DNA from 3 places in the Brachybacterium sp. sponge genome. Region 3 is predicted to be linked to each of the others. Evidence: riboswitches for the same ligand, from Rfam matches in the RefSeq annotation. Region 3 holds a riboswitch; each other region holds the start of a gene.

Region 1 (7,121 bases), on a different contig from region 3:
CGGGCGGATGCGGCGTCCCCGGGGCGCCAGGTCCCGGTGCGTCGGGTGAGGTCGAGGGCATGGGGCCTTCCTGGTCGTGGGCTCCCGGACGGGGCCGGGCCCGTGTGCTGGGCATCATGGCATGTGGGGCAGGGCGAGCGGCGCGGGCAGGGCGGGCGGCCCGGCGTGGGGCCCCGGGTGCTACTTCAGGGCGCCGGCGCTCAGGCCCTCCTGCACCTGCCTCTGGAAGAGGACGTACACGATCAGCACCGGGAGCATCGAGATGATCAGCCCTGCGAACAGCTGCGCCATCGACGTCGGTGAGGTCTCGTAGTTCTCCCCGAGGGCCAGCGCCGCCAGGCCCTGGCTGAGCACGAAGTTCGAGCGCTCCTCGTCCTGCTGCGGGTTCAGCACCTGCGGGAGCAGGAACTGGTTCCACTGCCCCAGCACGTTGAACACCCCGATCGAGATCAGCCCCGGCCTGGCCAGCGGCAGCATGATCCGGAAGAACACCCCGAAGTGCCCGGCACCGTCGAGGAACGCCGCCTCGGCGAGCTCCTTGGGGAGGGTGCGGAAGAACCCGGTGAGGAAGAAGATCGAGAACGGCAGGGAGAACGCGGCGTAGACGAGCACCAGGCCCAGGTTCGTCGCGAACAGTCCGAGCCCCTGCACGATCCGCACCAGCGGCACGATCGCGAGGAACACCGGGAAGGTCATCCCCGCCAGGTACAGCCAGTACAGCACCCGGCTGCCGGGGAAGGGATAGCGCGCCATCACGTAGGCGGTCATCACCGACAGCAGCATCGTCAGCACCACTCCGCCGCTGACCACGATCACGGTGTTGGTGAAGAACGCGCCGATGTTCGCCTGCTGCCAGGCGTCGACGTACACGCCCAGTCGCAGCTCGCCCGGCAGGCCGAAGGGGTCGTTGTAGATCTCCTCGTTGGTCTTCAGCGAGGAGGCGAGGATCCAGACCAGCGGCACCAGCACCACGAGCGCCCAGGGCACGAGCATCAGGTGCGGCAGGCCCGAGCCGCGGGGTCGATGCGGCCGACGGGGACGGTGCGGCCCGTCGGCCGACGGAGACGCGGTCGTCGCCGACGAGGCGGACCCGTCCGGGGAGTGCCCGGCGGGCTCGCCCGGCGGCCGGTCGTCGAGCGCGGGGCCCGTCGGCGCGGAGCTGACCTCGGGGCGCGGCTGCGCCGGTGCGGACGAGGAGGTCGCGGGGGAGGGGGTCATCAGTACTCGAGCTCCTCGCGCTTGGTGAGGCGGAAGGTGACCAGGGCCAGCGCCACGGAGCCGAGCATCATCACGGTGCCCATCGCCGAGGCGTAGCCGAACTGGGAGTTGAAGGAGAACGCGGTGCGGTAGAGGTAGGTCGACATGACATCGGCCCCCGAGTCCGCCGCCGTACCGGTCATCGACATCACGGCGACCAGCGCGTACGAGTCCAGGGTGCCGATCGCCAGATAGATCAGCGCGGTCTGGGCGTGGGACCAGATCAGCGGCAGGGTCACGTGCGCGAAGCTGCGCAGCCTCCCCGCCCCGTCCAGCGACGCCGCCTCGTACAGCTCCTGCGGCACCCCGCTCATCGCGGAGAGGAACAGGACCATGTAGAAGCCGACCGAGGACCACACCGCCGCCAGCGCGATCGCGAGCAGGATCGTGCGCGGGTTCCCGAGCGGGCCGTTCGGCACGACCGCGAGGATGTCGGTGCCCACCAGGCGCAGCAGGCCGTCCAGCAGTCCGCCGCGGGAGGCGTAGATGTAGCTGAACATGATGCCGATGATCACCACCGGCACCACCTGCGGGAAGAAGAACAGCACCCGGTAGGCGCCCGCCCCGCGGACGGCCCGGAGCGTGCCCGAGCCGCCGCGGGTGATCAGCGTGGCGAGCAGCAGCGCGAGCCCGAGGGTGACCACCGGGATGATCACCAGCAGCACCGCATTGTGCGACACCGCCCTCCACCACGCCCCGTCCCTCGCCATCCGCACGTAGTTGTCCAGCCCGACGTACTCGAGCGTGGGGGTAAAGCCCGTCCAGTTCGTGAACGAGATCTGCACCCCCTGCGCGAAGCTCGACAGGACGAACACCGAGTACAGGACCAGACCGGGCGTGATGAAGGTGAGGATCAGCCACCACCTTCCGCGCAGATGCATCAGCGGGTCTGCTTCGCGATCGCGTCGTCACCGGCGACCTGGTCCGCCGCCTTCTGGCAGCGGGCCAGGAAGCCGTCCACGTCGAGGTCGTCCAGCAGCAGCGCGATCAGCGCGGCGCGGGTCTCCTCCGCCATCGCCGGGTACCAGGTCGGGTACTTCACGACCTGCCAGGGCTCGACCGCGTTGGAGCGCTCGATCATCTCGGTGAGCGTCATGAACGGGTCGCTGAGCTGCTGGTCGTCGTGCGCGCCGGCGACCATGGTCACGCTGTTGGAGAGCTCGGCGTAGTTCTGCGAGGACTCCTTCGACAGCAGCGCGCGCAGCAGCTCGAGGGCGGCGGGCTTGTTCGCGGCGCCCTCGGGCACGAACCAGCCGGCCCCGGGGTTGTTCGGGGTGAGGTCGGCGAGCGTCGGATCCGGGGAGGGCAGCGCCGCGGCGGTCATGCGGAAGCCCTCGGGGATCGCGGACTTCATCTCGTTCTCCAGCCAGGCGCCGACGGGGATGAACACCGCCTCGTGGTTCAGCCACGCGGTCTGCGACTGGACGTGGGTCATCTGGGCGACGCCGGGGAGGATCAGCTCGTCGGTGCGCAGCTGCAGCAGCGCCTCCGCGGCCTCGCGCACGGCGTCCTGCTGCCAGGCACCGTCCTCGAGATTGTCGATGTTCTTCCAGACCTCCTGCCCGCCGATCTTCGCCACCAGAGGCTGGAGGATGCCTTCGTCGGGGTAGTTCGCGTGCTGGCCGGTGAAGGCGAACGGGAAGATCCCGTCGGCCTTGATCTCGGTGCAGAGCGTCATCAGCTCGTCCCAGGTGGTCGGCGCCTCCCAGCCCTTCTCCTCGAGGAGGGCGGCGTCGTGCCAGAGCGCCCAGGCGTACTGGACGGTGTTCAGCCCGACGAGGGTGCCGTCGACGGTGCCCGCCTCGCGCACGCCCGGGTTCAGGGACTCCTCCACGGTGATCTCGGAGTCGTCCCAGCTGGGCGCGGCCATGAGGTCCTCGAGCGAGGCGAGCTGGCCGTTCGCGGTCAGCGAGGTGATGTCCAGGGCGCCGGCGCCGGAGTTCTGGAAGAGGTCCGGGGGAGTGCCGTTCACGAACTGGGGCTGGAGGGTGCTGAGGTCCTCGGTGCGCACGATGTCCGCGGCGAGGTCCGGGTGCTTCTCCTCGAGGAGCTGCTCGGTGAGGTCGAGATACGGCACCCCGCCGCCGCCGTCGAAGACGAAGGCCTTCAGCTCGCCGCCGGCGACGCCGAAGGGATTCTCGGGGCTGGTCTCCGCGGCCCCGGCGGAGCCGCCGTCGGAGCCGCCCGCGTCGGCGCCCGGAGCGCCGGAGGTCGCGCAGGCGGAGAGGCCGGCCGCGCCGAGCGCCCCGGCGAGGCCGAGCAGCGCGCGGCGCGTGGTGCCGGTGCCGGCGCTGCCCGGGGCGGCGGGAGCGGGGGTGGTGCGGTGCGTGGAGAGGGCGGAGAGGCGGGAGGAGCGAGGGGTGGACACGACGGGCCTTTCGACGTCCGAGGGGTGACGACGACAGCGTGGCGGGCCGAGATGACGAGCCGGTGACCTCGAGATGAAAAGCGGCACCACGTTGTGTCGGCATGATGGTAACTATTTCCATCCGCTCTCGGAAGGGGCGCGCCCTCGTCGGTGCGCCCGCCCGGGAGGCGGACGTGCCGCAGCTCCACGAGCTGGGAGGCAGCTCGACGAGACCGGGAGCGCCCAGCGGCCGGCGGCGGGTACAGTCGGTGATCGACACGGGGTGCCCCGCCAGGGGCTGAGAGCACACCCGGAGAACCTGATCGAGTTCATGCTCGCGGAGGGATGTCGTCGATGCGCTGCGCGCTGTCGCCCTGCAGGCCACGGTCCTGCGGGCCAGGGCCGTGCTGGTCGCGAACCGGCACGCCGCCGCCCTGCACGCCGCCATCCCCTCTCCCGGTCCCCGTGTCGCCTCCCGCGCAGCGCCGCGCCCCGATCCGGCCCTGCTCCGACCGCGACGCGTCCCTCCCGCTCGGCGGCGGGCGTGCTCGCATGCCCTGAAAGGACCGCACGACCATGACCCCCTCCACCCCGATCACCCCCGCCTCCCGTACCGCCCCGCCGCTCTCGACGCAGGTCGTGCTCGTCACCGGGGGCGCTCGCGGCCTCGGCCGGGCCCTCACCGAGGCGTTCCTCCGCGAGGGAGCCAGGGTCGTCATCGACCACCTCACCAGCGAGGCCGCCGCCCGGGAGATCGCCGACGCGCACCCCGGCCGGGCGATCGCCGTGCGCGCCGACGTGCGCGAGCGCGACCAGGTCGGGGACCTGTTCGCCCGGGCCGAGGCCGAGTTCGGCGACCCCGTCGACACCGTCGTGAACAACGCCCTGGCCGGCTTCTCCTTCGACGGGGACGCCCGCGCGAAGGCGCACGAGATCGGCTACGAGGCCTTCGCGGGACAGTTCTCCGGCGCCGTGCAGGGCGCGCTGCACACCATCCAGTCCGCCCTGCCCGGCTTCGACCGCGCCGGCTCGGGACGCGTCGTCAACATCGGCACGAACCTCCTCCAGCACCCCGTCGTGCCCTACCACGACTACACCGCGGCGAAGGCGGCGCTGCTGGCCCTGACCCGCACCTTCGCCGCCGACCTCGGCCCCCGCGGCATCACGGTGAACATGGTCAGCGGCGGCCTGCTGCGCACCACCGACGCGAGCTCCGCGACCCCGGAGGCGGTGTTCGACGCGATCGCCGCGAGCACCCCGCTGCGCACTGTGACCACGCCCGCCGAGCTCGCCGACGCCGTGCTCCTCCTCGCCTCGCCCTGGGCACGGGCGATCACCGGGCAGAACCTCGTCGTCGACGGCGGGCTGGTGATGGACTGATGGCCGCCCACGCCCATGCCTCCGTGACCGGCGCCGCCCGCCGCCCGGTGCGACTGAACCTGTTCGCCCATGCCTGCGGCCACCACTCCGCGGCCTGGCGTGCGCCCGGCTCCTCGGTGGAGCGCCTCGCGGACATCACGTACTGGGAGGAGCTCGCGCGGATCGCGGAGCGGGGCCGGCTCGATGCGGTCTTCCTCGCCGACGGCCAGTCGATCGGCACGGCCGGCGTCGAGCGCGGCCCCGCCTGGATGCTCGAACCGCTCACCGCGCTCACCGCGATGGCCCGCGCCACGGAACGGGTCGGGCTGGTCACGACGGTCTCCAGCACCTTCTGGGACCCGTTCCACGCCGCCCGGCTGCTGGCGAGCCTGGACCACATCTCGCGCGGCCGGGCCGGGGTCAACGTCGTCACCTCGATGACCGACGAGGAGGCTCGCAACCACTCCATGACCGCCCTGCCGGGCCATGCGCAGCGCTACGCCACGGCGGGGGAGTTCCTCGAGGTGCTCCAGGGGCTGTGGGACTCCTGGCCGATGGACAGCATCCTCGCCGAACCGGACGGCGCCTACGTCGACCCCGCTCTCCTGCGTCCGCCGCTGCATCGCGGGGAGGCCTTCGCCGTCGACGGGCCCTTGAACGTGCCGACCCCGCCGCAGGGCCGCCCGGTCCTCTTCCAGGCCGGTGCCTCGGAGCCCGGGCGCGCGCTCGCCGCCCGACACGCCGAGGGGGTCTACGCCGTGGCCTGGGATCTCGCCTCCGCCCGCACCTATCGCAGCGACATCCGCTCCCGCGCTGCGGCGCTCGGACGCGACCCCGACGCCCTCGCCGTCATGCCGGGTCTGGTCCCCTACGTCGCCTCGACCGAGGAGGAGGCACGACGCCGCAAGGCCGAACTCGACGCCCTGCTGCCCGTGCAGGACTCGCTGCGCCAGCTCTCCTTCTTCGTCGGCCAGGACACGTCGGACTGGGAGCTCGACGCCCCCGTCCCGCCGCTGCCGCCGCTGGAGGAGTTCACCGGGCCGAAGGGCCGCTACGCCACGGTGCTGCGCATCCTCGAGACCGCCCGCCCGACCGTCCGCGAGCTGCTGGGGCTCCTCGCCGCAGGCGGCGGCCACGCGACCGTGATCGGCACCCCGGAGCAGGTGGCCGACGAGATCGAGCGCTGGGTCGATGGGGGAGGGGCCGACGGCTTCAACCTCATGCCCCCCACCCTGCCGGGCGGCATCGAGGAGTTCGTGGACCAGGTGGTGCCGGTGCTCCAACGGCGTGGGCGCTTCCGCTGCGAGTACGAGGGGACGACTCTGCGCGACCATCTCGGCCTGCCGCGGCCGCCGCAGGGGATGCCGGTGCCGACGGGGCGCTGACCGACGCTGGAGAGCGGCCGGTCGGACGGGACCGCTGAGGGAGGGGACGGGGCCTGTTCGCGGCGCCGGCCCCTCCCGCGGGAGGGGCGTCGCCCCGAGCGCTCAGAGCGAGCGCTCGGGCTCCGTCGCTCGGACCCGTCCCAGGATCGCGTCGACGAAGAGCTCCGTCACCTCCGGAGCGAGGTGCAGGTTGTAGGTCGGCTCGAACAGCTCCGCCTCGATCAGCACCCGCCCGTGCTCGGCCGAGTCGACCAGGTCGATCCGTCCGTACAGCGGCGTGCCGAGGCCGGTCACCTCGGCGACCGCCGCGAGCACCCGCTCGGCGAAGGCCTGCTCGTCGGCGGAGGCGCCCACGAGCTGGGGGTTCTCCTGGTACTGGCCGCCGCGCAGTCCGCCGCCGCGGGCGAGCAGCGCGCCCTTGGCGACCGCATGGGTGAAGCGGCCGTCGAGGGTGTAGACCGCCTTCTCGAGGCCCTCGGAGAGCTCGGGCACCTCGGGCTGGACCATCACGGTCCCGCCCGCGTCGAGGATCTCCCGGGCGAGGGCGAGCGCGGCGGGGTCCTCGCGCGCGAACAGGCCCGTGCGCTGCGATCCCGCGCCGACGGCGGGCTTCACGACCACGTGAGCGGCCTGCGTCGGCGCCGCAAGGGCGTCGCGGACCGGGTCGAGCGTGCGGTGGTAGCTCGTGGGGATCACGGGGATCCCCGCGGCCTCGAGCTCGAGGAGATAGTGCTTGTCCATGTTCCAGCGGATCAGCTTCGGCTCGTTGAGCA
Region 2 (7,121 bases), 850 kb from region 3:
TGATGGGCGCGGGCCCCTCCTTCGAGGACGTGCAGATCGAGGCCGAGGAGGGATGAGGATGCTCCGCACGACTCCGCAGCCCGAGGCGACGCACCTCTCTCCCGCCGACCCGTCGCCCCGTCGCGCCGAGCCGCCCCGACACGGCGCCCCGCGCCCTACGGCCGAGCCGTCGGCGGCCCGGGCCGCCCGCCGACGGGCCACGGCCGCCGCCTCGCTCGCGGCATCCGCCCTGCTGCTGGCCCTCGGCGCGCCCGCGGCCTTCGCCGAGGGCGAGACGAAGGGCCCGCCCGAGCAGCCCTTCGAGATCACCGACGAGATCCTCCAGCGCTCGATCACGGTCTACGACCCGGCACGCTCGATCACCGAGTGCGAACCCGCCCGCTCGATCACGGAGCTCGGCGGCAGCGAGCCCGCCGAGGACGAGGTGATCGTGCTCGAGGCCGACATCCTCTTCCCCTCCAACGCCTGGGACCTCTCCGTCGGGGCCGCCGCCCGCATCGTCGAGCTCGCCGCCGAAATCCCCGAGGGCACGACCGTGCAGGTGGGCGGGCACACCGACTCTCTGCCCGTGGACCGCTCGCAGTATGACTTCGACAACCAGCAGCTCTCGGAGAACCGCGCCCAGGCGGTCGCCGACGCGCTCGCGGCGGAGCGCCCCGATCTCACCCTCGAGGTCACCGGGCACGGCGATGCGAAGCCGTCCGCCGCAGGAGGCGGAGGGGACGACGCCGGCAATGCGGCGGACCGCCGCGTCGAGCTGCGCTACGGGGACTGACCAGGCCCCACCCTTCAGGACGAGCGGCCGACGGGCCCTGGCGCGGACCTCTACGCGGCAGGGCCCGTCGGCCGTGGCGGTCCGGCGCCCCTCGCGGACGCCGCGGACGTGCACGCCGCGGACGCGACCGCATGCGTCTGCTACGGTCGTCGCCGATCCCTCGGGTGCCCGTCGCAACGGGCTGAGATCGAACTGTCGCGGTTCGAGCACCGACCGAACCTGCCCCGGGTCATGCCGGCGAAGGAAGAAGGAGAGCGACTGCATGTCCGCACGCCCTGAGAACTACCCCACCCACAGCCTCGGCCACCTGGAGGACCCCGCGCACGGCCTGCGGGTGCCCGTCACCCGCATCGCCCAGGACCCCTCCCCCGCCGGGACGGCCAACCCGCCGCTGGACGTGTACCGCACCGCCGGTCCCGGCTGCGTCCCGGAGGAGGGCCTGCCGCCGCTGCGCGAGGAGTGGATCCGGCGCCGCGGCGACGTCGAGGAGTACGCGGGCCGGGACCGCGATCTGTCCGACGACGGGCGCGGTGCGGTGCGCCGCGGCGAGGCCAGCGCCGAGTGGCGCGGCGAGAGCCGGCCCCCGCTGCGCTCCCTCCCGGGCCGGTGCGTCACCCAGATGCACTACGCCCGTCGCGGCGAGATCACCCCGGAGATGCGCTATGTCGCGCTGCGGGAGGGCCGCGACGTGGAGCTGGTGCGCAGCGAGGTCGCGGCGGGTCGCGCGGTCATCCCCGCGAACGTGAACCATCCCGAGGCGGAGCCGATGATCATCGGCCGCAGCTTCCTGGTGAAGGTCAACGCGAACATCGGCAACTCGGCGGTGACCTCCTCGATCGCCGAGGAGGTCTCCAAGCTCGAGTGGGCCACCCGCTGGGGCGCCGACACCGTCATGGACCTCTCCACCGGGGACGACATCCACACCACCCGCGAGTGGATCCTGCGCAACTCCCCGGTGCCCATCGGGACCGTCCCCATCTACCAGGCGCTGGAGAAGGTGAACGGGGACGCGAACGCGCTGACCTGGGAGATCTTCCGGGACACCGTGATCGAGCAGAGCGAGCAGGGCGTGGACTACATGACGATCCACGCCGGGGTGCTGCTGCGCTACGTGCCGCTGACCGCGAACCGGGTCACGGGGATCGTCTCGCGCGGCGGCTCCATCCTGGCCGGCTGGTGCCTGGCCCGGCACCGGGAGAACTTCCTCTACGAGCACTTCGACGAGCTGTGCGAGATCTTCGCCCGCTACGACGTCTCCTTCTCCCTCGGCGACGGACTGCGGCCCGGCTGCCTCGCCGACGCGAACGACGCCGCGCAGTTCGCCGAGCTCGACACCCTCGCCGAGCTGACCCGTCGGGCGTGGGAGCACGACGTGCAGGTGATGGTCGAGGGCCCGGGGCACGTGCCGCTGCACCTGGTGCGCGAGAACGTGGAGCGCCAGCAGGAGCTGTGCGACGGCGCGCCGTTCTACACCCTCGGCCCGCTGGTCACCGACGTGGCGCCGGCCTACGACCACATCACCTCCGCCATCGGCGCGACGGAGATCGCCCGCTACGGCACCGCGATGCTCTGCTACGTCACGCCGAAGGAGCACCTCGGGCTCCCGGACCGCGACGACGTGAAGACCGGGGTGATCACGTACAAGATCGCCGCGCACGCGGCCGATGTCGCCAAAGGGCATCCCGGTGCCCGCGAGCGCGACGACGCCCTGTCGAAGGCCCGCTTCGAGTTCCGCTGGCGGGACCAGTTCGGGCTCTCGCTGGATCCGCAGCTGGCCGAGGAGTACCACGACGAGACCCTGCCGGCCGAGCCCGCGAAGACCGCGCACTTCTGCTCCATGTGCGGGCCGAAGTTCTGCTCGATGAGGATCTCGCAGGACATCCGCGACACCTACGGCGACGCCGCCTCCCAGGAGCGGATCGCCCAGGAGGGCATGGCCGAGAAGTCGCGGGAGTTCCGCGAGCGGGGCGGCACCGTGTACCTGCCGACGCCGCGGTTCTGATCCCTGCCGACACGGCGGTCCTGATCCCCGTCGGTCCGTGGAGCGCGCCGCGGCGTTCGCGGGCCCCGAGGGCCGGGGGCGGGGGCGCGCACAGGCGCCGACGCACCCGGCCGTCGGCCGGTCATCGATCCGGAGCCGGTCGGCTTCGGCCCGGGGCTGGCCGGGTCGGGTCAGGCGCCCTTGCGGACCGTGATCGTCCAGCCGGCCTCGCCGGTGCGGTCGAAGGCGACGACCTCGTGACCGTCCGTCGCCGCCCACTGGGGCAGGGAGTCGGTGGCCTGGGTGCAGTCGAAGTCGATGATCAGGTCATCGCCCGTGCTCAGCTGCTGCATCGCGTTCTTCGCGTCGATCAGCGGGAACGGGCAGACGGAGCCGTTGGTCTGGAGGGTGTAGGCGGCCATGGGAGCGGTCCTTCCGAAGGAGGGTCGGGGCAAATTCTGGGTGCTGTTCGGTGAGCTGGTGAGCGGGGCGGTCAGGAGGCGGGGGTGAGCACCGGGGCGGGGCGGTTGGCCTCGGCGGCGCGCTGCGGGCGCTGCAAGAAGAACCAGGCCGCGCCCCAGGTGCCGAGCATGATCGCGACCAGCGAGACCCAGCCCTGGTAGCTGAACAGGCTGGTCTCCACCAGGGAGTTGCCGATGGTGCAGCCGCCGGCGAGCGCAGCGCCGACGCCCATCGCGACGCCGCCGCCGGCGCTGCGCAGGATGGTCTGGGAGTCCGGGACGCGCCAGCGGAACTCGCCGGAGAGCTTCGCAGCGACGAAGGAGCCGACGAGGATGCCGAGCACGAGCATCACCGACCAGTCCACGAGGGTCACGTCGCCCGTGGTCAGGAAAGTGGCGATCTTGGCCGACGGGGTGGTGATGCCGAGCCCGCCGTTGCGGCCCGCCGCGGTGGACAGCAGCCACGCGGCGATCGCGATCAGACCCAGCAGCACGCCGCCCACCCAGGGGCTCCAGGGGATGTCGGCGAGGTAGTGGCCGAGGCCGGTGCGACGAGCCGGGAGCTTCACGGAGGGGCGCCCCGCGGCGGCGCGAGCCTTGGCGGCGCGGTACCGGCGCACGACGAGCACGGCGACGATCGCGCTGAACACGAGGGTGGGGACCCAGACGCTCACGCCGAGGGTCTCGTGGATCGTGGAGTCGGCGACGGTGCGGGCGCGGGCGGCCTCGGTGAAGCCGCCGAGCGGGCCGTACTTCATCACGGCCGCGAACAGGGCGTAGAAGATCAGCGCGACCCAGGAGCCGATGAGACCCTCGCCGGCGCGGTAGTAGATGCCGGTCGCACAGCCGCCGGCCATGATGATGCCGACGCCGAAGATCAGTCCGCCGCCGATCACGGCGAGCGGGGCGAAGGAGGCGGGCTCGGGGGCGAGCATGCCCATGCCGGTCAGCGCGGCGACGCCGACGGCCTGGATCGCGATGGCGAGCAGGAAAGGGGTGAAATAGCGGGTGGAGCGGGTGAGGTAGAGGTCGCGGAACGCGCCGGTCACGCAGAACCGGGAGCGCTGCAGGACGTAGCCGAGCACGGCGCCGAGGAGGAGGCCGGTGAGGATCATGCGCACCAGGCTAGCTAATGGGCGCCATAAGGGAAACCGTGGGTGAAGTGTGAACGTCCGGCCGCGGAGGCACGTCAGCCGATGCGCCCTCCGTAGCCGCGCTGGGCGGCCTTGTCCTTCAGATCAGCGAAGACCTTGCCGAGGCCGGTGGGCTCGGGCTCGTCCTCCGAGGGCAGCTCGATGTACTCCACGATCGAGCGCATCGTCGCCACGTCGATGCTGGGCATCCCGCCGGCCAGGAGAGTGCCGATCCGCTCGCCGACCAGGGTCTCGAGCCTGTCGGCCGCGTCGGCCCCACGCTTCTCGCGGGTCTCCTCGAGGCGCTCGTGCAGCATGCGCGCAGCGACGGGCGAGGCAGGGATCGGCTCGGGGTGTCCGGCGACGGTGATCTGTTCCATGGCGCTCCGCATCGGATCGAGGGGGCCGGGCGGCTGCGACCGGCTCCGAGCAGGGTACCGGGAGGCCCGGGGAGCGGCCCGGGGAGTCTGCAGAGCAGCGGTCGCAGCAGGCCGCGCCCTCTCAGTCGTGCAGCCCGTCCACGGGGTAGTCCACATAGGCGATCGAGCGGCCGTCCGGGGACCAGCTGTGCACGTTCATCGTGCCCTGGCCGCCGAACACACGGGCGAGGTCGCGGATCCCCGTGCCGTCGGCCGCGCACAGCCGCACGATCACGTCCTTGTCCGCGGGATGGCCCTCGGTGCCGGGCGGGAAGCTGACATAGGCGAGGCGGCTGGAGTCGGGCGAGACGTGCGGGAACCAGTTCACGCGCTCGTCGTAGGTGAGCTGCTCGATGCCGGTGCCATCGGGGCGCATGCGGAACAGCTGGGCGTGGCCGGAGACGGTGCGCGCCCGCTCGGAGTTGAAGTAGATCCACTGTCCGTCGGGCGAGTACTCGGAGCCGTCGTCGGGGAACTCGTCGTCGGTGAGCTGCACGTCCTCGCCGCCCGCGGCAGGGATCGTGAAGACGTTCGGCGGGGCCCAGTTCCCCTCCGCGTCGGCGGTCAGCCCGATGTAGGCGAGGGTCGTGCCGTCGGGACTGACGCCGTGGAGGAAGTGGAGGCGGCCGTCGTCGTTCGTGATACGTCGGGGGGTGCCGCAGGCGAGCGGGGCCCGGTAGATGTGCCAGTCCATGCAGGAGACGAAGATGTGCTCCCCGTCGGGGTCGAGGACGTGGTCGTTGTTGAGCTCGGGGAGATCGCCGAGGTCGATCCGCTCCGGCGTGGAGCCCGGTCCGACGGGAAGGCGGAAGAGGTGGCCGTCGCCGTTGACGTACAGCGAGGAGCCGTCCAGGGACCAGTTCGGGGCCTCGTAGAGAGTGTCTGCGGACTCGTGGACGAGGGTGCGCTCCCCGCTGTCGACGTCGAGGGTAAAGATGCGGGAGCGCCGGCCGGGAGCGAGGGTGCGTGCCATGAGGGGATTCTGCCCGACCCCGTTCCATCCCTCACCCCGCCCTGGCCCGGGCCCCTCCCCCGCCCTTACGATCGGTGGGTCCCCCTCCGCTTCCAGCGTCGGCAGCGAGTCCCCACCCCGTCCCGCCGCTGGAGGTCCCCCGATGACGCAGTCGCACGCTCCCCAGGCGCCGCTCTCCCCCGGACGTCTGCGCCTGGTGATCCTCGCGATGGCGCTCGGCGCCTTCGCGATCGGCACCACCGAGTTCGCCTCGATGGGGCTCCTGCCGCAGATCGCGCGAGACCTCGACGTCTCGACCCCGCAGGCCGGGATGCTCATCACCCTGTACGCGCTGGGCGTCGTGATCGGCGCACCGCTGGTGACGATCGCAGCCGTGAAGATGCCGCGGGCGAGGCTGCTGGTGCTGCTCATCGCGCTGATCGGGCTGGGCAATCTGCTCTCCGCCATGGCACCGAGCTTCTCGGTGCTGGCCGCCGCGCGCTTCGTCGCGGGCCTCCCCCACGGCGCGTTCTTCGGCGTCGCCTCGCTGGTCGCGGCGCGCCTGTCCCCGCCCGGACGGCGAGCCCGCTCCGTCTCGCTGGTGATGCTGGGCCTGACGATCGCGACGATGCTGGGCGTGCCCGCCTCCACCGCCTTCGGGCAGGTCGTCGGCTGGCGCTCTGCGTACGTGATCGTCGTGGTCGTCGCCGCTCTCAGCACGATCGCGATCTGGCGCCTGGTGCCCGAGCCCGAGGGCGCCGGGGTCACCGGCTCGATCCGCGGTGAGCTGCGGGCGCTGCGCCGGGCGCAGGTGTGGTTCGCGCTCGGCATCGGCTCGATCGGGTTCGGCGGCATGTTCGCGGTGTACAGCTACATCGGCGAGATCGTGCCCGGGGTGATGGGGCTCGGCGAACGGGCGGTGCCGGTGGCGCTGTTCGTGTTCGGCGTGGGCATGACGATCGGCAACGTGCTCGCCGGTCGCGCCGCGGACCGCAGCCTCTACGGCACGATCTTCACCGGCCTGATCGGCATGACGGTGAGCCTCACGGTCTTCGCCCTCGTGGCGGAGAACGCGATCGCCGGGATGCTCCTGCTGTTCGCCCTCGCGGTCACCTCGCAGTTCATGGGCCCCTCGCTGCAGCTGTTCCTGCTGGACGCCTCGCCGGATGCGCCCTCGCTCGCCGCGGCTCTGCACCACTCGGCGCTGAACATCGGCAACTCCCTCGGCGCGGCGCTGGGCGCGGCCGTGCTCGCCGTCGGCTGGGGCCTGCTCGCCCCGGCCTGGACGGGCGTGGCCCTCGCGATCGCCGGTCTCGGCATCGCCGGCTGGTCCTTCGCCGTGCACCGCCGCCAGCAGGCGCGCGCCGCCGTCGAGGCGCCGACGACGACCGACGGGGTCC
Region 3 (7,121 bases):
CCGTCCGCGCCTCCCGCCGCTTCGAGGCGGACTTCGAGTTCTCGAAGGTCGGCGGGCCGATGGACGAGACCGAGTGGCACATGACCCCGCAGACGGTCAACGCCTACTACAACCCCGGCCGGAACGAGATCGTCTTCCCCGCCGCGATCCTCGAGCCCCCGTTCTTCGACGCGGAAGCCGACGACGCCGTGAACTTCGGCGGGATCGGCGCGGTGATCGGCCACGAGGTCGGCCACGGCTTCGACGACCAGGGCTCGAAGTACGACGGGGACGGCAACCTCGTCTCCTGGTGGACGGCGGAGGACCGCGAGGCCTTCGACGCCCGCGCCGCCCGTCTCATCGCGCAGTACTCGGAGCTCTCCCCGCGCGAGCTCGACGACTCCCACCGAGTCAACGGCGCCCTCACCATCGGCGAGAACATCGGCGACCTCGGCGGGCTCTCCATCGCAGTCAAGGCCTATCTCGCCAGCCGCTCCGAGGAGGAGGCCGCGGCCGAGCTCGACGGGCTCACCGGCCTGCAGCGCGTGTTCTGGTCCTGGGCGACCGTGTGGCGGGGCCGGAACCGGCCCCAGGAGGCGATCCGCCGCCTGGCCGTGGACCCGCATGCGCCGATGGAGTTCCGCTGCAACACGGTCGCCGGGCACATCGACGAGTTCCACGAGGCCTTCGACGTGCGCGAGGGCGACGGCATGTACCGCGCCCCCGAGGAGCGGGTGAGCATCTGGTGAGGCCCGATCCGCCCTTCCACGTCGGGCGGACGGTGCCCTCGTCCGTGGGCTGGACCCGCGTCGTCGTCACCGTGGTGGCGGGCCTGATCGTGTCGGGCCTGCTGCTGCAGCGCGGCTCGGCGCCGGGCGCGATCGCGGTGCTCGCCGCCTTCGCGCTGCTGGCGCTGTGGACGTGGATGGGCCAGGCCACCCGCTTCGTGGTCGACGGGAACGGGGTCACCGTGAGCCTCGGAGGCTTCCTCCCCCGCCGGGTCTGGCCGATCGAGGACTTCCGCACCGTGCAGCTGCGCGATATCCCCACCGGCACCGTGGGCGTCGCCCTCGGCGGCTACGGCTGGCGGCGCGGGAGGGCGATGACCCCGAAGCCCGAGGAGCTCACCCCCGTCGGCCGGCGGAAGATCTTCACCCTCGCCGAACAGCAGCGTCCCTACCGGATGCTGGTCACCCGGCCGGGCACGAGCGTGGAGATCATCGGGACGAAGGACACCTGCTACATCCTCTCCCCCGTCGACCCCGAGGCGGCCGCCGATGCGATCGACCAGGCCATCCGTGCCCGCCGCTGAGCGTGCTCCTGGGCTAGACTGTCTGCTCGTCATCCACTGACAGGGGAGCACCGTCCGGTGCTGAGAGTGCGCCGACGGCGCAGACCCTCGAACCTGATCCGGCTCGCACCGGCGTAGGGAGTCGGGATTTCCGTGGAGCACCGCCGGTGCTCCGCGCCCCTTCCAGGACCTGGGAGGAGACGTGATGACCCGTTATCGCACCGTCGATCTGCTGGTGACCGTGCTGATCGGGGCGGCCTTCGGGGTCGCCTTCCTCGGCTACGGCCAGCTCTACACCCTGATCGGCCCGCTGACCGCGGCGTTCAAGCCGGCCGAGGGGCTGCTGGCGGGGATCTGGTTCCTGCCGGCCGTGCTCGCCGCGCTGCTGGTGCGCAAGCCCGGCGCCGCCCTGCTCGCGGAGATGGTCGCCGCCGTGCTCTCGATGCTGCTGGGCAGTCAGTGGGGCTGGGGCACCGCCGTGTCCGGTCTCATGCAGGGCGGTGGGGTCGAGCTCGCCTTCCTGCTCACCCGCTACCGGCGCTTCACCCTGCCCGTGGCGGTGCTCGGCGGCGTGCTCTCTGCCTTGCTCGAATGGGGATGGGAGAAGGTCGCCTACTACCAGGAAATGAGCTGGGCCTTCTCCGGCACGATGCTCGCCTTCTTCCTGCTCTCGGGGGCGCTGCTGTGCGGGGTGCTGGGCTGGGCGGCGAGCCGGGCGCTGATCGCGACCGGCGCGGTGGACTCCCTGGCCTCCGGCCGGGAGGCGGCCCGCGCGGTGGAGGCCTGAGCACCGGGACCGTCCCGGCGGCGTCCGTGCACGTCGACGGGCTGCGCTGGCGGCCGCTCAGCCGGCGCGAGCCGACCATCGAGGGGCTCGACCTCGAGATCCCGCCCGGGCAGCGAGTGCTGCTGGCCGGGGCGAGCGGCAGTGGGAAGTCGACCGTGCTGCGGGCGCTGGCCGGGCTGCTGGACCCCGAGGACGGGGACGGCGAGGGGCTCGTCCCCGCGCCCAGCCGGCCCGGGGAGCGGGGCCTGCTGCTGCAGAACCCGGTGCACGCTCTGGTCGGCGCGACCGTCGCCCGCGACGCCGCCTTCGGACCGGAGAACGCGGGACTGCCCCGGCCGGAGCTCACCGAGCGCGCCGCCCGGGCGCTCGAGGCGGCGCGCGTCGACCTCGACCCTGAGCGGGCGCCGCTGGACGCCTCGGGCGGCCAGCAGCAGCGGATCGCGCTGGCCGGCGCACTGGCCCTGCGCCCCGACCTGCTGCTCCTGGACGAGCCGACCTCCATGCTCGATGCCCCGACGGCCGAGCAGGTGCGAGAGGCGATCCTGACGGTCGCGGGCGGCCGCACCCTCGTCGTCGCCGAGCACCGGTTCGGGCCCTGGCTGCCGCACGTGGACCGGCTGATCGTGCTCGGCCCTCGCGCCCGGGTGCTCGCCGACGGAGCACCGGGCGAGCTGCTCTCCCGGCAGCGGGAGGTGCTGGTCGCAGCGGGGGTGCTCGAGGACGGGACGGCCGGCGAGGAGGCGCGCGGCTCGGCCGAACCCGGCGAGACCGTCGCCGCGCTGCGCGGCGTCACCGTGCCCGCCCGGGGGCTCACCGCGCCGCAGGACCTCGCGCTGCGCTCCGGGCGGCTGACCGCGCTGACCGGCCCGTCCGGTGCGGGCAAGACCTCCCTGCTGCGCGTCCTCGTCGGCGCGACGGAGCCGGGCGCGGGCGCCGTGTCCCGCCCCGAGCCCTCCCAAATCGCCCTCGTCCCCCAGGACCCCGAGCACTCCTTCGTCGCGACGACCGTGCGGGAGGAGGTCCTCGCCTCCCCCTGGGCCACGGACGAGGCCCTCGCGGACGAGCTTCTTCAGCGGGCGGGCCTCGCCCCGCTCGCCGGCGCCCACCCCCACCGCCTCTCCGGCGGCGAACAGCGCCGTCTCGCGATCGTCGCGGCCCTCGCCCAGCGCCCCGGCCTGCTCGTGCTCGACGAGCCGACCGTGGGCCTGGACGCCCGGCGGCGCCGCGAGGTGCTGGAGCTGCTGCGCGAGGCGAGGGCCCGCGGCACGGCGGTGCTCGTCGCGAGCCACGACGAGCTCCTCGTCGACGCGGCCGACGCGCGCCACGACCTGCCCTCCCCGGCGCCGGGCGCGGTGCCCACGCCCTCGCCCCGCCGGGTCCCGGCCGACGCGCTGAACCCGCTGACGCTGAGCCTGATCGGGATCCTCGCCGCGATCGGCTCCTTCGCCGTGCAGAGCTGGCAGGGCGGGCTGCTCGCCCTCGCCCCGACCGTGCTGCTCGCCCCGCTGGCGGTGCGGAGCCTGCGCGGCGCGGCCCTGCGCCTGCTCCCGATCCTGCTCTCTGCGGCGGGGCTCGCCTGGACCACGGCGCTGCTGGGCGAGGCGCCGGCGCTGTCCGGAGAGGCATGGCTCGTCGGCCTGAAGGAGGCCGCGCGGATCACCGCCTTCGTCGCCCCCGGGGTGCTGGCCCTCGCCTCCGTGCGCCCCACCCCGCTCGGGGACGCGCTCGGCCAGCGCCTGCACCTGCCTGGACGGCCCGTCGCCGCCTCCGTGATCGCGCTGGTGCGGGTGGGGCATCTGGGCCGGCAGTGGGCGGCGATCCTCGAGGCCCGCACTCGCCGCGGTCTCGGCGGTCCCCGCTCCCCCCGGGTGCTCGCGGGTGCCACCCTCGCCCTGCTCGTGGACACGCTGCGCGGCGCCGAGCAGCAGGCCCTGGCGATGGACTCCCGCGGCTTCGCGACCGCGACGCACCGCACCTGGGCGGCGCCGAGCCCCGTCGGACCCGCGGACCTGCTGGGGGTCGTGATCGCGGCGGGACTGCTGGTGTGGCCGCTGATCGCCGAGCTGCTCGTCGGCCCCGCGTAATACGCTGGGGCGATGACCGACGACTCCCTGGATCCCGAGCTCATCGAGCTCGCCAACACCCTGCTCGACGCCGCCCGGAAGGGCGACGCCGAGACCGTGCGCGCTTTCCTCGACAACGGCGCGCCGGCGAACCTGCGCGACGCCTCCGGGAACTCCCCGCTCATGCTCGCCGCTTATCACGGGCACGCCGCGCTGGTGAGCGAGCTCGCCGCCCGCGGCGCCGACGTGGACCTGCTCAACGACCGCGGCCAGTCCCCGCTCGCGGGCGCCGCCTTCAAGGGCTTCACCGAGGTGGCGAGGGCGCTGCTCGAGGCCGGGGCGGACCCGGACCTCGGCGAGCCGAGCGGCCTGGCGACGGCGCGCTACTTCGAGCGGGCCGAGATCGTGGAGCTGATCGAGGCGCGTCGGGCCTGAGCCGACTGGGCCGGGCTCAGGCGCTCGCGGGGCGCAGCACCATCGCGACGTGCTCGATCCCTGCCTCGAGGAACACGTCGCTCACCGTCTCGAAGCCCATCGAGGCGTACCACGTTTCGAGATACGCCTGGGCGTCGAGGTGCACCTCGGCGCTCGGGGCGAGCTCCCGGGCCCGCTCGAGCGCCGCGACCATGAGGCGCCTGCCGTGGCCGCCGCGACGACGGTCCGCACGCACCGCGACCCGGCCGATGCGGAGCGTGCCGTCCGTCTCCCGCAGCAGGCGCAGGTGGGCGATCGGCGCGCCCTCCTCCTCGAGCCACAGCAGCTCCGTGGTCGGCTCGAGCTCGCGCCCGTCGAGGTCCGCGTCGGTCGCGCCCTGCTCCATGGTGAACACGTCCTGGCGGAGCGTCGCCAGGAGGTAGAGCGTGCGGGCGGAGAGGTCGTCGAGGACGGCGCGGTGCAGGACGGGCGGGGCGGCGGGCTGGTCGGGCATGGGCGTCAGGGTACGGCCGTCGGCACCGATCACCGCGCGAGCGCCCAGGGTGCGGCGGGGTGCTCGCGGGTCCAGCCCGCGCGGCGGCTGCGGACCCGCTGGCAGCGCGGGCACCAGAACACCGTGCGTGCGGCGATCTCGCCCGAGCGGATCGTCGTCCCGCACAGCCGGCAGGGCAGGGTCTGGCGGTGGTAGACGTAGAAGGACTCCTCGCGGGGCACCACGTCCGGGTCCTCGTCCCCGTTCTGGCGGGTGCCGCGGGAGCGCTCGACGATCCGCGCCTCGATCTGCCGGTGCTCGGGCTGGGTGGTGACGATCCGTCCCGTCCGCGCGCCGTAGGCCATCAGCGCGACCAGGTCCTCCCACATCCCCTCGCACATCCCGGCGGTGAGATCGCGGCCGGGCACGAAGGGATCCAGCCTCGCCCGGAACAGCAGCTCGGCGCGGTAGATGTTCCCGATCCCGGCGACGACCTTCTGGTCCATCAGGAGCGCGCCGATCGTGGTGCGGGAGCGCCGGATCCCCTCGACGAAGCGGCGCCGCGCGGAGCCGTCGGGGTCCGGGCGCAGCGGGTCCGGGCCGAGCCGGTCCAGCACCCGCTGCCGGCCCTCGGCGTCCAGCACCTCGCAGGCGGTGGGGCCGGTGAGGTCGGCGAGGCCGCGGGGGCCGGCGATCCGCAGCCGCACCGTCTCGCGCGGCACGATCCGCCGCCAGTCGACGGTGCCCTCGCTCTCCTCCTCGCGCTCGCCGACGCGCAGGCGCGGGGCGCCGATCGCGTGGGCGCCTGCGAAGCCGGGGTCGCCCGCGAAGGTCCAGGACCCGTACAGGCCCAGGTGCACGTGGACGTGCCGCACCGACGGATCCGCCGGGTCGACGTCGGCCGTTGGGGCGAACGGCAGGAAGAGGTGCTTGCCCACCGCCTCGGCGCCGAGCAGCACCTGGCCGTCGAGCCGAGCGGCGTCGGAGAAGCGTCCCTGGGGGCTGGAGGTGCGCACCCGCTGCCCGCCGAAGCCGCGCGCGAAGGCGGCGGCGAGCCGGTGGACGGTATGGCCCTCCGGCATCAGCGCGCGTCGGCGCCGGCGCCCTGGTCCTCGCTGTAGCCGCCGGTGGTCTCGTAGCGGGCGACCAGGTCGATGCGGCGCTGGTGGCGCTCCTCGCCGGAGAACGGCTCGGCCAGGAACAGGTCGATCAGCGCCTCGAGCTCCTCCTCGGAGTGCTGGCGCGCGCCGACGGAGATCACGTTCGCGTCGTTGTGCTCGCGGGCCAGGCGCGCGGTCTCCTCGTTCCACACCAGCGCGGCGCGGACCCCGGCGACCTTGTTCGCGGCGATCTGCTCGCCGTTGCCGGAGCCGCCGATGACGATGCCGAGCGAGCCGGGCTGCGCGACGACGGCCTCGCCCACGTCGGTACAGAAGGGCGGGTAGTCGTCCAGGGCGTCGTACTCGTGGGCGCCGTGGTCGGTGACCTCGTGACCCTTCTTCTCCAGCTGGGTCACCAGGCGGTTCTTCAGCTCGAAGCCGGCGTGGTCGGTGCCGATGTGCACGCGCATGTCGTGGCTGTCTTCCTGTCGTGGGGTAGGGGTGGGAGACCCGTCAGGGACGGGCGGGGCGGTCAGCTGAAGTCGACGCCGCCGGAGCGGGAGCGCTTGAGCTCGTAGAAGCCGTCGATCGAGGCGAGCGTCGCGAGCGCGTCCAGCAGCTTCCCGGCCTCCTCGCCCTTCGGGGCCGGGGAGACGACAGGGCCGAAGTAGGCGGTGCCCTCGCCGAAGGAGATCACCGGGGTGCCCACCTCGTCGCCGACGCGGGAGGTGGCGCCCTCGTGCGAGGCGCGCAGCGCCGTGTCGATCTCGTCGCCGGCGACCGGCTCGTAGGCCTCGATCAGCTCGGCCGGCAGATCCGCATCGGCGAGCGCGGCGACCGCGGTGGCGCGACGGTCCTCGTTCTGACCGCCGACGTGATAGCGCTCGCCCCAGGCGGTGTACCAGCGGGAGAAGGCCTCGTTCCCCTCGGCCTCGCGGATCGCGATCGCCAGCCGGCCCGGGCCCCAGGAGTCATCGAGCATGGCGCGATAGCC

Evidence for each region. A riboswitch is a leader RNA that binds a small molecule or an ion and turns the genes downstream of it on or off. The one in region 3 is predicted to bind thiamine pyrophosphate.
Region 1: another riboswitch for thiamine pyrophosphate. It lies ahead of A4A78_RS01470 (3-oxoacyl-ACP reductase); the one in region 3 lies ahead of A4A78_RS11835 (ECF transporter S component).
Region 2: another riboswitch for thiamine pyrophosphate. It lies ahead of thiC (phosphomethylpyrimidine synthase ThiC); the one in region 3 lies ahead of A4A78_RS11835 (ECF transporter S component).

Annotation. Positions count from the first base shown of each region.
Region 1 is NZ_LRMP01000001.1:328,967-336,087, reverse strand. It holds gene A4A78_RS01490 (MurR/RpiR family transcriptional regulator) at 1-61, opposite strand, end outside; gene A4A78_RS01485 (carbohydrate ABC transporter permease) at 181-1,218, opposite strand; gene A4A78_RS01480 (carbohydrate ABC transporter permease) at 1,218-2,138, opposite strand; gene ngcE (N-acetylglucosamine/diacetylchitobiose ABC transporter substrate-binding protein) at 2,138-3,625, opposite strand; TPP riboswitch at 3,874-3,967, shown strand; gene A4A78_RS01470 (3-oxoacyl-ACP reductase) at 4,181-4,984, shown strand; gene A4A78_RS01465 (LLM class flavin-dependent oxidoreductase) at 4,984-6,348, shown strand; gene A4A78_RS01460 (RimK family alpha-L-glutamate ligase) at 6,451-7,121, opposite strand, start outside.
Region 2 is NZ_LRMP01000002.1:5,979-13,099, reverse strand. It holds gene A4A78_RS08145 (hypothetical protein) at 1-56, shown strand, start outside; gene A4A78_RS08140 (OmpA family protein) at 59-775, shown strand; TPP riboswitch at 926-1,040, shown strand; gene thiC (phosphomethylpyrimidine synthase ThiC) at 1,038-2,777, shown strand; gene A4A78_RS08130 (sulfurtransferase TusA family protein) at 2,948-3,178, opposite strand; gene A4A78_RS08125 (YeeE/YedE family protein) at 3,250-4,332, opposite strand; gene A4A78_RS08120 (hypothetical protein) at 4,407-4,730, opposite strand; gene A4A78_RS08115 (TolB family protein) at 4,852-5,742, opposite strand; gene A4A78_RS08110 (MFS transporter) at 5,885-7,121, shown strand, end outside.
Region 3 is NZ_LRMP01000002.1:860,188-867,308, reverse strand. It holds gene A4A78_RS11845 (M13 family metallopeptidase) at 1-728, shown strand, start outside; gene A4A78_RS11840 (hypothetical protein) at 725-1,291, shown strand; TPP riboswitch at 1,323-1,428, shown strand; gene A4A78_RS11835 (ECF transporter S component) at 1,476-2,057, shown strand; gene A4A78_RS11830 (ATP-binding cassette domain-containing protein) at 2,084-4,141, shown strand; gene A4A78_RS11825 (ankyrin repeat domain-containing protein) at 4,154-4,555, shown strand; gene A4A78_RS11820 (GNAT family N-acetyltransferase) at 4,572-5,048, opposite strand; gene A4A78_RS11815 (Fpg/Nei family DNA glycosylase) at 5,078-6,109, opposite strand; gene A4A78_RS11810 (ribose-5-phosphate isomerase) at 6,109-6,597, opposite strand; gene A4A78_RS11805 (hypothetical protein) at 6,660-7,121, opposite strand, start outside.